DNA from 2 places in the Kitasatospora sp. NPDC056783 genome. Region 2 is predicted to be linked to the other one. Evidence: riboswitches for the same ligand, from Rfam matches in the RefSeq annotation. Region 2 holds a riboswitch; the other holds the start of a gene.
What was found. A riboswitch is a leader RNA that binds a small molecule or an ion and turns the genes downstream of it on or off. The one in region 2 is predicted to bind cyclic di-AMP.

Region 1 (5,869 bases), on a different contig from region 2:
GGCGCGCTCGGCGGTCTTCTGCGCCTTCGCGGCGATCACGGCCTCGTGGTCCTGGTCCTTGGCGCGGTTGCGGGCGACCCGCTCGCCGGCGGCCTCGACCTCGGCCGGGGAGACGCACGGACCCTTGGCCCACCAGTCCTCCAGCATCCCGATCGCCTCGTCGCCGAGCGGGTTGACGCCCTCGCCCGCCGCCAGCGAATGGCCGACCAGCACGTGCAGGCACTTCACCCGGTCCGGCATGCCGCCGGCGCTCGGGAAGCCCTCCAGCACCTCGATCGCGTCGCGCCGGGCGATGTAGTCCTCGTGCGCCTTCTGGTACGCCGCGGCCAGCTCCGGGTCCTCGGCGAGCCGGGCGGTCTGCTCCTTCATCACGCCCTCCGCCTCCAGGGTGCCGATCAGCGAGGCGGCCTTGGGGCAGGTCAGGTAGTAGAGCGTGGGGAACGGCGTGCCGTCCGGGAGCCGGGGGGCCGTCTCCACGACGTCCGGGTTGCCGCAGGGGCAGCGGTGCGCCACACCGCGCAGGCCGCGCGGCACCCGGCCGAGCTGGGCGGCGATGGCCGCGACGTCGGCGTCGGAGACGGTGGGGTGGTTCTCAGTGGTCATGGGGGGAGGTGTCTCCAACGGAGGACGGTGGGAGCGGAAGGGGGTTGGCGGGGGCCGCCACGGCGGTGTCGGCGGCGTCCACCGAGTCCCAGATGCTGGTGTACCAGGGCTTGGCGGCCTTCGCCGAACCGCCGGACGCGGCGGGGGTGGCGGGCGCGGAGGATCGGGCGGCCTGGCCGCCCTGGTCCACCGCGATGTACGGGGTCTCCCCCGGCACCGCGTAGTGCAGCCGGGCGCGGGCCTGCGCCTTGACGTACTCCGGGTCCTGCCAGCGGGCCTTCTCCCGGCGCAGCTGCTCGACCTGCTGGCGCGCGTGGTCGGCCTTCGCCCGCTGGGCGGAGATCTCGGCGCGCTGGGAGATGAACTGCCGCGTCGGGTAGGCGAGGATCGCCACCAGCGAGCAGAGCACCAGGACGAGGACGGTCGCCCGGCTCGTGAACCGGGGCCGGGCCGCCAAGCCCGGGATCCTCCAGCCAGCCATCTCCCGTATCCCCTCCTGGTCGCGACGGTGCCCCGCCGTCCACCCTACGGGGTGAACGGCGGGGCACCGGTCAGGCGTGCGCTACCGGGAGCGCGTGGCCCTCGTACGTGCCTGTCGCTCCGCGGAGCGACTCGCTTGTTGTTCCGCGGAGCGACCGTGCTCGTTGTTCCGCGGAGCGACTGTGCTCGTTATTCCGCGGAGCGGAAGCGCGGGAAGGCGCCGCGGCCGGCGTACTCGGCGGCGTCGTCGAGGATCTCCTCGATGCGCAGCAGCTGGTTGTACTTGGCGACGCGCTCGGAGCGGGCCGGGGCGCCGGTCTTGATCTGGCCGCAGTTGGTGGCGACGGCCAGGTCGGCGATGGTGACGTCCTCGGTCTCGCCGGAGCGGTGCGACATCATGCAGCGGTAGCCGTTGCGCTGGGCCAGCTCGACGGCGTCCAGGGTCTCGGTCAGCGAGCCGATCTGGTTCACCTTCACCAGCAGCGCGTTGGCGGTGCCGGTCTCGATGCCACGGGCCAGGCGGGCCGGGTTGGTGACGAACAGGTCGTCGCCGACCAGCTGGACCTTGTCGCCCAGCTTGACGGTCATGGCCTTCCAGCCGTCCCAGTCCGACTCGTCCAGCGGGTCCTCGATGGAGACCAGCGGGTAGGCGGCGACCAGCTCGGCGTAGTACTCGATGAGCTCGGTGGAGGTGAGCGCCTTGCCCTCGAACTGGTAGGCGCCGTCCTCGTAGAACTCGGAGGAGGCGACGTCCAGGGCCAGCGCGACGTCACGGCCGGGCACGTAGCCGGCCTTCTGGATGGCCTCGACGATCAGGTCCAGGGCCTCGCGGTTGCTGTCCAGGTTCGGCGCGAAGCCGCCCTCGTCGCCCAGGCCGGTGGACAGCCCGCGCTCCTTCAGCACGCCCTTGAGGGTGTGGTAGACCTCGACGCCCCAGCGGACGGCCTCGGAGAAGGACTCCGCGCCGATCGGAGCGATCATGAACTCCTGGATGTCGACGTTGGAGTCCGCGTGCGAGCCGCCGTTGAGGATGTTCATCATCGGAACCGGCAGGACGTGGGCGTTCGGGCCGCCCAGGTAGCGGAACAGCGGCAGGTCGCTGGCCTCGGAGGCGGCGTGCGCGACGGCCAGCGAGACGCCCAGGATGGCGTTGGCGCCGAGCGAGGACTTGTCCGGGGTGGCGTCCAGGTCCAGCATGGCCTGGTCGATCAGCCGCTGCTCGGTGGCGTCGTAGCCGACCAGCTCCGGGCCGATCTGCTCGATGACGGCCAGGACGGCCTTCTCGACGCCCTTGCCGAAGTAGCGGTTCTTGTCGCCGTCGCGCAGCTCCAGGGCCTCGAAGGCGCCGGTGGAGGCACCCGACGGGACAGCGGCACGACCCGTGCTGCCGTCGTCGAGGCCGACCTCGACCTCGACCGTGGGGTTGCCGCGCGAGTCGAGGATTTCACGGGCTACGACGACATCGATGGACGGCACGAGGCATCTCCTTGCGGAAGCAGGGTCCGGTCTGACGGGGTGCAGTCAGCGGGACGATTGCGGAGTCGTTACGACCAGAGCCTAACCGCCCGGGCTCCCGGGACCACCTCGGCCTCGGTTCCGTCTCAGCGTGTGGCCCCGCTACCCACCGGTAGTTCACCTGCTTGTCCCAGCTTGTCCCCCTGGGGCGGGCGAATGCGGACGAAGGGGACCGGTAGGACCGGTCCCCTTCGTCCACGGGTCGGAACACGCTTCGTCGGGCGTGGCGGTTCGACGCCGGATCGGGCACGGCGGCCCGGCATCGGCTCGGGCGCGAGGGCCCGACACCGGCTCAGCCGAGGTGCAGCACCTGGCCGGGCATGATCAGGTTCGGGTCGCCGCCGACGGTGGCGTGGTTCTGGTCGTACAGCGCGTGCCAGCCGCCGGACACGCCCTGGGCGGCGGCGATGGTCGACAGGGTGTCGCCGGCACGGACGGTGTAGTCGTGGCCGGTGGCCTGCGGGGCCGACTGCACGGCCGCCTGCGGGGCGTACTGCGGCTGGGCGGCGGCCTGGCCGGCGTACTGCTGGTAGACGCCCTGGTGGCTGGTCCAGTACCAGGCGCCGTTGTTCTGGTACCAGTACACCTTGGCGTCGGCGTCCCAGCCGGCCTTGCCGGAGAAGCCCGGGGTCTGCTGGGCCTGCTGCTGCGGGGCGGCCTGCTGGACCGGCTTGGCGGCGGGCTTCTGAGCCGGCTTCGGGGCCTGCTGCTGAGCCGGCTTCTCGGCCGGCTTGGCGGGCTTCGGGGCCTGCGGCTTGGGGGCGGTCTGGGTCTTGCCGCTCGAAGAGGTGTCGACGGAGGCCGGGGAGCCGCCCTTGGTCAGACCCGCCTTCTTGGAGCAGACCGGCCAGGCGCCCGGACCCTGCGAGGCGAGGACCTTCTCGGCGACCGCGATCTGCTGGCCCTTGCTGGCCTGGTTGGCCTGCGCGGCGTACGCGGTGCCGCCGTAGGCCTTCCAGGTGCTGGAGGTGAACTGGAGGCCACCGTAGAAGCCGTTGCCGGTGTTGATGCTCCAGTTGCCACCGCTCTCGCACTGGGCGACGGCGTCCCAGGTGGAGACCGGGGCGGCGGAGGCGCCGGTGGCGGTGAGGAGCGGCATCGCGAGTCCGACGCCGGCCACACCGGCGACGGCGATGGCCTTCTCGGCCTGGGTGCGACGACGGTGACGGCCAGTTCCAACGAACAGCATGAAGAGGTCCCTCTCCGCACGCCTGCGAGGTGAGCTGTCGGGTTCGGACCGGGAGGTGGCCCGGCCGCCGTAAGCGGAAACGATTCCGCTCGGGCGGCTTCACCCCAAGCCGTGGGGACGGCAACAAACCTGGTTCCCCCGCCCCTGCCCAGGGTTCTGGTCGGTTTCCCGTGGCGTGGCGGGCAGGATTCGGCGTTCCGCGCTCGGGGTCCGCAGCTGCGAACCCCAGGAGAGTAGACAGATCTTCAGACCAATCACAAGCTCATATCGCCGATATCACACCAGCATTACGGCGCGTGCCCAGCCGCCTACCGGCTTCGGCGTTATGTCCGGATTGGTCAGCGTTCATACCCCGCTTGGGAGTTGACCGACGATGTCCCGTCAGCGTCATCCCGGCTCGTCCGGGTCACGAAGGGCCCTGCTGAAGCGGATGCGGAGGGACGTGCGGCGAGCGGCTCTCCGGACTGAATTCCACCGGCAGTTCGCGCAGCCCACGCATGATCAGACCGCCCCGCCAGCGCAGATTCTCCGGGCTTTCCGCGAGCCGCAGATCGGGCAGCCGGGAAAGCAGCGTGGCCAGCGCGGCACGCCCTTCCAACCGGGCCAGCGGAGCGCCGATGCAGTAGTGGATGCCGTGCCCGAAGCCCAGGTGCGGGTTGTCCGTCCGCGCCAGGTCGAGGGTGTTCTCGTCCGAGAACCGGGCCGGGTCGCGGTCCGCCGCGGCCAGCACCACCAGCACCGGATCGCCGACCGGGATGTCCACTCCGCCGATGGTCAGCGGACGGGTCGCGAACCGCCAGGTCGCCAGCTCCACCGGTCCGTCGTAGCGCAGGAGTTCCTCGATCCCGGTCTCCAGCAGTCCGCTCTCCCCGCGCGCCACCGACTCCTGCAGCAGCCGGCGCTGCTCCGGGTTGCGCAGCAGCGCGTAGGTGCCGTTGCCGATCAGGTTGACGGTGGTCTCGAAGCCCGCGAACAAGAGGATGAAGGCCATCGCCGCGGCCTCGTTCTCGGTCAGGTGCTCGCCGTGGTCACTGGCCCGGATCAGACCGGAGATCAGGTCGTCGCCGAGGTCCGCGCGCTTGCGGTGGATCAGCTCCAGCAGGTACGCCCGCATCCGCTTCACCGCCCGCCCCACGCCGCCGCGTTGGCTGCCGCCCTGGCCCGGCTTCGTGTGCCGCAGCATCATTCCGGCCCAGTCGCGGAAGTCGTCCTGGTCCTCGGCCGGCACGCCCAGCATGTCGCAGATCGCGTAGATGGGGAGCGGGAAGGCGAACTCGTGGATCAGATCCGCCGAACCGCGCTGGGCGAAGCCGTCGATCAGCCGGTCGGTGAGCTGCTGCACCCTCGGCTCGAACTCGGCCACCCGGCGCGGGGTGAACGCCTTCGACACCAGCCGGCGCAGCCGGGTGTGGTCCGGCGGGTCGATGTTCAGCAGGTGGGTCATCAGGTCCGCCTGCCGCTCCCCCGGGATGCCCACCCGGCCGGTGCGGTGCGCCTGCTCGCTGTGGTGCGCCGGGTTCTTCGACAGCCGGCTGTCCGCCAGTGCCTGCCGGGCGTCCGCGTACCGCGTCACCAGCCAGGCCTCGACACCGCTCGGCAGCGTGGTGCGGTGCACCGGGGCGTGCTCACGCAGCCAGGCGTAGGCGGGGTACGGATCGGCGGCGAACTCCCAGGTGAACAGCTGCGGAGCGGGGACGCCGGACGGGGTGGTCGACCGGGTGCCGGACGGCGTGTCGGACGGCGTGTCGGACGGCGTCGTCGACGGCGTGGTGGCGGGCCGGGCGGGGTCGGGCTGAGCTGGCATGGACCGACCGTATCCGGTGCCACGCGCGCCCCCGTTCCGGCGGGCCGCCGCTCCCCCGCCGCCGGTTCGCGTCCGGCGTGCCAACTCTCCGTGGACGCCCCGTGGACGACTCTTGGACAGCTCTTGGCCGGAGAGCGGGCGTGAGCCTGGTCACCTGAGGGGTAATCCCTGTCGCGGAGGGTCAGGACCTGCCTACGATCCTCCGCAGTACGCGTGGGCGCCGGTGCGGTGTCGCCCACAGGGAGGAGCAGGCCATGCGGGTCAGCGGATCAGTCGTC
Region 2 (5,869 bases):
CCCGGCGGGCCAAGTACGCGGCCACCGCGCTGGCGGCGGCGCTGGAGGCGGAGCCGTCCTTCCGGGTGCGGATAGCGGAGCGGCTGCGACTGGGGCAGCCGGACCTGGTGAAGGCGCTGGAGTCGGGCACCGTCCCGAGCGCCGCCGATCCGATGGACGTCGCGGCGGCCGCCTACCTGGTGCGTTCGGCGGGCTGGAGCCGGCTGGTGGCCGAGGCCGGCGAGGAGGCCGAGCGGGCCGGCGCCGAGGACGCGGCCGCGGAGGCGGTCCGGCTGGTGGAGAAGCTCCAGGCCGAGCTGGCCGAGGTGCGGGCCTCCGCGCGGGCGGACCTGGACCGGCAGCGGGCCGAGTCCGAGGGCGTCCGCAAGGAGGCCGAGTCGCTGCGCAAGAAGGTGCGGTCGCTGGAGAGTGACACCCGCCGGGCGCAGGCGGAGGCCCGCCGGGTGGCCGGGGAGCTGGAGTCCGCGAAGGCGCAGGCCGCCGCCGAGCGCGGCGCGGCCGAGACCGAGGCGCGCAGGCTCCGGCACCGGGTCTCCGAGCTGGAGACCGCGGCCGAGCAGGGCCGGCGGTCGGCCCGGGAGGGGCGCAGCGTCGAGGACATGCGGCTGCGGCTGCTGCTGGACAGCGTGCTGCAGTCGGCCCAGGGGCTCCAGCGGGAGCTGGCGCTGCCGGTCTCCCAGATCCGTCCGGCGGACCTGGTGGAGGCGGTGGTGCCGGGGGCGGCCTCGCCGCACGACGTGGCCCGGCGCGGGCTGGCCGAGGACGATCCGGCGCTGCTGGACCAGTTGCTGGCGATCCCCCAGGTGCACCTGGTGGTGGACGGCTACAACGTGACCAAGACCGGCTACCCGGCGCTGCCGCTGGAGCAGCAGCGGATCCGGCTGCTGGGCGGGCTGGCGATGCTGGCCCAGCGCACCCAGGCGGAGGTCACCTGTGTGTTCGACGGGCAGGACCTGGACGTCCCGGTGATCATGGCGCCGCCGCGCGGGGTCCGGGTGCGGTTCAGCCGGACCGGGGAGACGGCCGACGAGCTGATCCGCCGTCTGGTGCGGGCCGAGCCGCAGGGGCGTCCGGTGGTGGTGGTGTCCACCGACCGGGAGGTCGCGGAGGGCGTGCGGAAGGCGGGCGCGCGCCCGGTGGCGTCGGTGCTCCTGCTGAACCGGCTGGCCCGGCCCTGAGCCCGGATCAGGACGTCATGATGCCTGGTCGGACAGGGTTTCCGGGGCCGGTGCGGGTTCCGTGAAGTCAGTGCGGTGACCGGAGTTCACACGTTCGGGGGAGTAGCAGAACGGATAGAACTTCACTAGGGTCAGGTGTCAAACCTATTTTCCGGAATCTCATCCCATCAGGTGAGTCCGATGGAAGAAGGAGCCGGACACTTGGCCTCCCACCGCCGTCCCAGGCAGCCGAGCCGCGCACGGATCTCCGTGCTCACCGCTGCCGCCGCGACCGCGGTCGCCCTCTCCGCCCAGGTGGCCGCGCACGCCGCGCCGCAGCCGAACACCTCGGACGTCAAGGCACAGATCGACCAGCTCCAGCAGGAGCAGGAGCAGGCCGCGGAGAAGTACAACGGCGCCAAGGAGCGGTCCGACCAGCTGCGCAAGCAGGCCGACCAGCTGCAGGACCAGGTGGCCCGCGGCCAGGAGGAGATGACCCGGCTCCAGGGCGGCCTGGCCGAGGTGGCGGGCGAGCAGTACCGCACCGGCGGCATCGACGCGTCCGTCCAGCTGATGCTCTCCTCCGACCCCTCCGGCTACCTGGAGAAGGCCTCCACCATCCAGCAGGCCAGCAGCAGTCAGGCCGAGGCGCTCAAGAACCTGCTGGAGCAGCAGCGCCGGCTGGACCAGGAGAAGACCGAGGCGGCCGCGGTGCTCTCCTCGCTCGACACCACCACCAAGGACCTGAACCAGGCCAAGACGGACGTCAACGCCAAGCTGAAGGCCGCCCAGGACCTGCTGAACTCGCTCAGCGCCGCCGACCGCGTCGCGCTGAAGGCCCAGCAGGCGCAGGACGAGCGCGCCTCGCGCGGCAGCGACCGGGTGGACCTCGGCAGCCTGCCGGCGGCCAGCGGCTACGCGGCCACCGCGGTGGCCAAGGCGATGGGCAAGCAGGGCTCGCCGTACGTGTGGGGCGCCACCGGGTCGACCACCTTCGACTGCTCGGGCCTGATGGTCTGGGCGTACGGGCAGGCCGGCGTCTCGCTGCCGCGCACTTCGCAGGAGCAGGGCCACTACGGCACCCGGGTGCCCTCGCTGGACCAGGCCCAGCCGGGTGACCTGGTGGTGTACGGCCCCGACATGCACCACGTCGGGATGTACATCGGCAACGGCATGGTGGTCCACGCGCCGCACACCGGTGACGTGGTGAAGGTGATGAAGGCCGACGCGATGCAGATCAACACCATCCGCCGGGTCTGACGGCCCGACATGCCCGGGGGGCCTTCGCGGTCCCTGTGATCAGCGCCACCTCCACTCGGGGTGGCGTTCGGGTTTCCCGCCCCTCTCGTGACCACATGCTGAGAACTGATCAGCCTTGTGTGCGCCAGTGGTCACCATCGGTCATTTTCACAAAAGAACTTGGGTAATCTTCTGTCTTTTTTCTGACAAGGATTTGAACGGATCACGGTTCAGTTACTAGGGTCGTGATCCGAACCACCGCACTGTCGATCGCCCAGCCAGGGTGGCGGCGGTGGTTTCCGCCGAGTTCGCGAGGCAGCGGGGCAGGTCGAAGCGACTGCCCGACAGGGGAGCCCAGTAATCGGGGGCGCTGCGGAGCGGAGCCGGGGAACCACGTTCCTCCGGGGTGAATCGGCGCCAGGTCGGCCGCGGGAGCGGCCGTGAGGCGTCGTAGGGCATGCTTCCGGCCCGAACCCGTCAGCTCACCCGGTAGGCGGACGTAGGAAGAAGGAGTCCGCCTTCGTGGCGTCCCATCGTCGTCCCAAGCCCGCCGGCCGCACCCGGGTCTCGATCATGACCGGTCTCGCCGCCGCGGCCGTCGCCCTCTCCGCGCAGTCCGGCGCCCACGCCGACCCGCAGCCGACCAAGGAACAGGTCAAGGAGCAGGTCGACCAGTACAACGAGCAGGCCGAGGTCGCGACCGAGAAGTACAACGCCTCGCTGGAGAAGCAGCAGGAGCTGGAGAAGCAGGTCTCCGGCCTCCAGGACCAGGTGGCCCGTCAGCAGGCCCAGGTGACCGAGCTCCAGGGCGGGCTCGCGGAGATCGCGGGCGAGCAGTACCGCAACGGCGGCATCTCGCCGACCGTCCAGCTGATGTTCTCCTCCAGCCCGGACACCTTCCTGAACCAGGCCGGCGCGCTGAACCAGGCCGGGGACAGCCAGAAGAACCAGCTGAAGCAACTCCAGGAGCAGCAGCGCAAGCTGGACCAGGACCGCACCGAGGCCCAGGGCAAGCTCGCCGAGCTGGACTCGACCACCCAGCAGCTGAAGTCCTCCAAGGAGGAGGTCCAGAGCAAGCTGAAGGCTGCCCAGGACCTGTTCAACACGCTCTCCGCGCAGGAGCGCCAGGCGATCCAGCAGGCCGACCAGAAGGCCGCCGCGGAGGCCAAGGCCAAGGCCGACGCCGCCCAGGCCCAGCAGGGCGGTGCCGACCGCGCCTCGCGCGACAACGGCCGCAGCGACCTCTCGGCGCCCACGACCACCGCTCCGGTGAAGGTGGCCGCCGGCAGCTCGCGCGGTGCCGCCGCCCTCTCGTACGCGGCCTCCAAGATCGGCAGCCCGTACGTCTGGGGCGCCACCGGCCCGAGCTCCTTCGACTGCTCCGGTCTGATGGTCTGGGCGTACAACCAGGCGGGCGTGTCGCTGCCGCGCACCTCGCAGGCGCAGGCCGGGGCCGGCACCCGGATCGGCACCGACCTCTCCCAGGCCCAGCCCGGCGACCTGCTGATCTTCTACAGCGACGCCCACCACGTCGGCATCTACGCCGGCAACGGCCAGGTGCTGCACGCCCCCAGGACGGGTACGTCGGTGCGCTACGAGGCGGTCTCCAACATGCCGCTGACCTCCATCGTGCGGGTCTGATCCCCGCTCGGGCGCTTCCGGGCCCGGTCTTCCCGTCAGGGGAGGCCGGGCCTGCGGCTTTTCCGGGGCGCTCGATCTGATGTCCGATAAGTGGTCGAATATTCGGGTTGGCAGGGGTTTGGACTCGCTTGCCCGGACTCGCTAACGTCTGCCACCGGACTTCCGCTCGACGGCCGCCCGCACTGGTGCGGCGGCGGGGGCCCGCGCCGCAGGATTGGAGCCGCTGCCGCCATGCCCGTGCACCGTCGTTCCCCACTGCTCGCCCGGGCGCTGGTGCTGACCGCGGCCGCCGCCACCGCGCTGGGCGTGGCCGCCGGGGGCAGTGCCCAGGCCGCCCCCGGCACCCCGGACCCGACCGACCGCCAGGACGTCAAGACACAGGTGGAGCAGCTGTACGACGAGGCCGAGCAGGCGTCCGAGAAGTACAACGCCGCGCAGGAGGCGCAGCGGCGGCTCCAGGGCGAGACCACCATCCTCCAGGGGGAGATCGCCCTCGCCCAGGACCAGCTCAACCAGCTGCGCGGCGACCTGGCGACGGTCGCCGGGGCCGAGTACCGCGGCGGCGGGATGACCCAGACCGCCCAGCTGATCCTCTCGCCCGACCCGGAGGGCTACCTGGCCCGGGCCCGCACCATGGGCCAGGCCGCCACACGCCAGCAGGAGACCCTGCGCGAGCTGCTCGCCCGTCAGCGCAGGCTCGACCAGCGCCGCGCCGAGGCGGCCGACAAGCTCGTCGAGCTGGACGAGACCCGCCGCTCGCTCGCCGACGGCAAACAGCAGATCCAGCAGCGGCTGGCCGCGGCGCAGAAGCTGCTCAACGGCCTGGGCTCCGGCGAACGGGCCCGGCTGGCGGCCCAGGACGCCCGGGACGCCGAGCAGCGCGCCACCCGCGGCACCGACCGGCTGGACCTCGGCTCCGCGCCGCCCGCCTCCGAACGCGGGGCCGCCGCGCTGGCCGCCGCGGTGCGGATGATCGGCTCGCCGTACGTCTACGGGGCCACCGGGCCGAACGCGTTCGACTGCTCCGGTCTGATGTACTACAGCTGGCGGCAGGCCGGAGTGACCCTGCCGCGCACCTCGCAGGCCCAGGCGTACGCCGGGCAGCGGATCAGCCTGTCCGAAGCGCGACCGGGAGACCTGGTGATCTTCTACCGGGACATGCACCACGTCGGCATGTACGCCGGCGGCGGTGTGATCGTGCACGCCCCCCGCCCGGGTGCCAAGGTCCGCTACGAGAGCGTCACCGCGATGCCGGTCTCCGGGGTGGTCCGGCTCTGAACGCCCCGCCGTCCGGCTCCTCCCGGATACCCGGCCCCCGCCGCCCGCTGTCCCGGCGCGGCGTGCTGCTGCTCGCGGCCGGCGGGCTGGCCCAGCTGTCGCTGCCGCCGGCCGCCCCGACGGCGGCCACCGCGGCGCGGTCGGCGGACCGGCGCGCCGAGGTGGCCGGGGCGCTGACGCGGCGGGCCGGCTCGGCGCCGCCCTGGGCCGGGCTGCCGGTGGCCGGGGCGGAGTACCGCAACCTGGTGCTCGCCGGGTCCGGCGGGCCGGAGCGGGTGACCGCCGCCGCCGACCTGGCGGTGCGCATCGCCGGGTACGACGCGTACCCGGTGGTGTACCCGCGCCGGATCGAGCTGGCCCGGACCGGGGACGGCTGGCGGGTCGAGCGCGAGGAGAGCGCGAGCGGGCCGCCCGCGCCGTGGGACTTCGGGCCGCTCCGTTCGGTGCCGGGCGCGCACTGCCTGGTGGTCGGGCCCGCCGCCGGCCCCGACCCGGCCGAGCTGGTCGCGGTGGGGGACCGGGCGGTGCCCGCCGTCACCGAGGTCTGGGGCCGC

Region 1: it holds a riboswitch for cyclic di-AMP, as region 2 does, so the genes downstream of both, ACFRMQ_RS30815 (transglycosylase family protein) here and ACFRMQ_RS20875 (NlpC/P60 family protein) in region 2, are expected to answer to the same signal.

What each region holds. Positions count from the first base shown of each region.
Region 1 is NZ_JBHUAF010000301.1:2,938-8,806, forward strand. It holds partial or broken gene ACFRMQ_RS30800 (DUF501 domain-containing protein) at 94-621, opposite strand; gene ACFRMQ_RS30805 (septum formation initiator family protein) at 593-1,084, opposite strand; gene eno (phosphopyruvate hydratase) at 1,273-2,559, opposite strand; gene ACFRMQ_RS30815 (transglycosylase family protein) at 2,891-3,787, opposite strand; cyclic di-AMP (ydaO/yuaA leader) riboswitch at 3,793-3,959, opposite strand; gene ACFRMQ_RS30820 (cytochrome P450) at 4,194-5,591, opposite strand; gene ACFRMQ_RS30825 (SDR family NAD(P)-dependent oxidoreductase) at 5,846-5,869, shown strand, end outside.
Region 2 is NZ_JBHUAF010000141.1:10,049-15,917, forward strand. It holds gene ACFRMQ_RS20865 (NYN domain-containing protein) at 1-1,178, shown strand, start outside; gene ACFRMQ_RS20870 (NlpC/P60 family protein) at 1,380-2,417, shown strand; cyclic di-AMP (ydaO/yuaA leader) riboswitch at 2,755-2,908, shown strand; gene ACFRMQ_RS20875 (NlpC/P60 family protein) at 2,919-4,037, shown strand; gene ACFRMQ_RS20880 (NlpC/P60 family protein) at 4,269-5,315, shown strand; gene ACFRMQ_RS20885 (hypothetical protein) at 5,378-5,869, shown strand, end outside.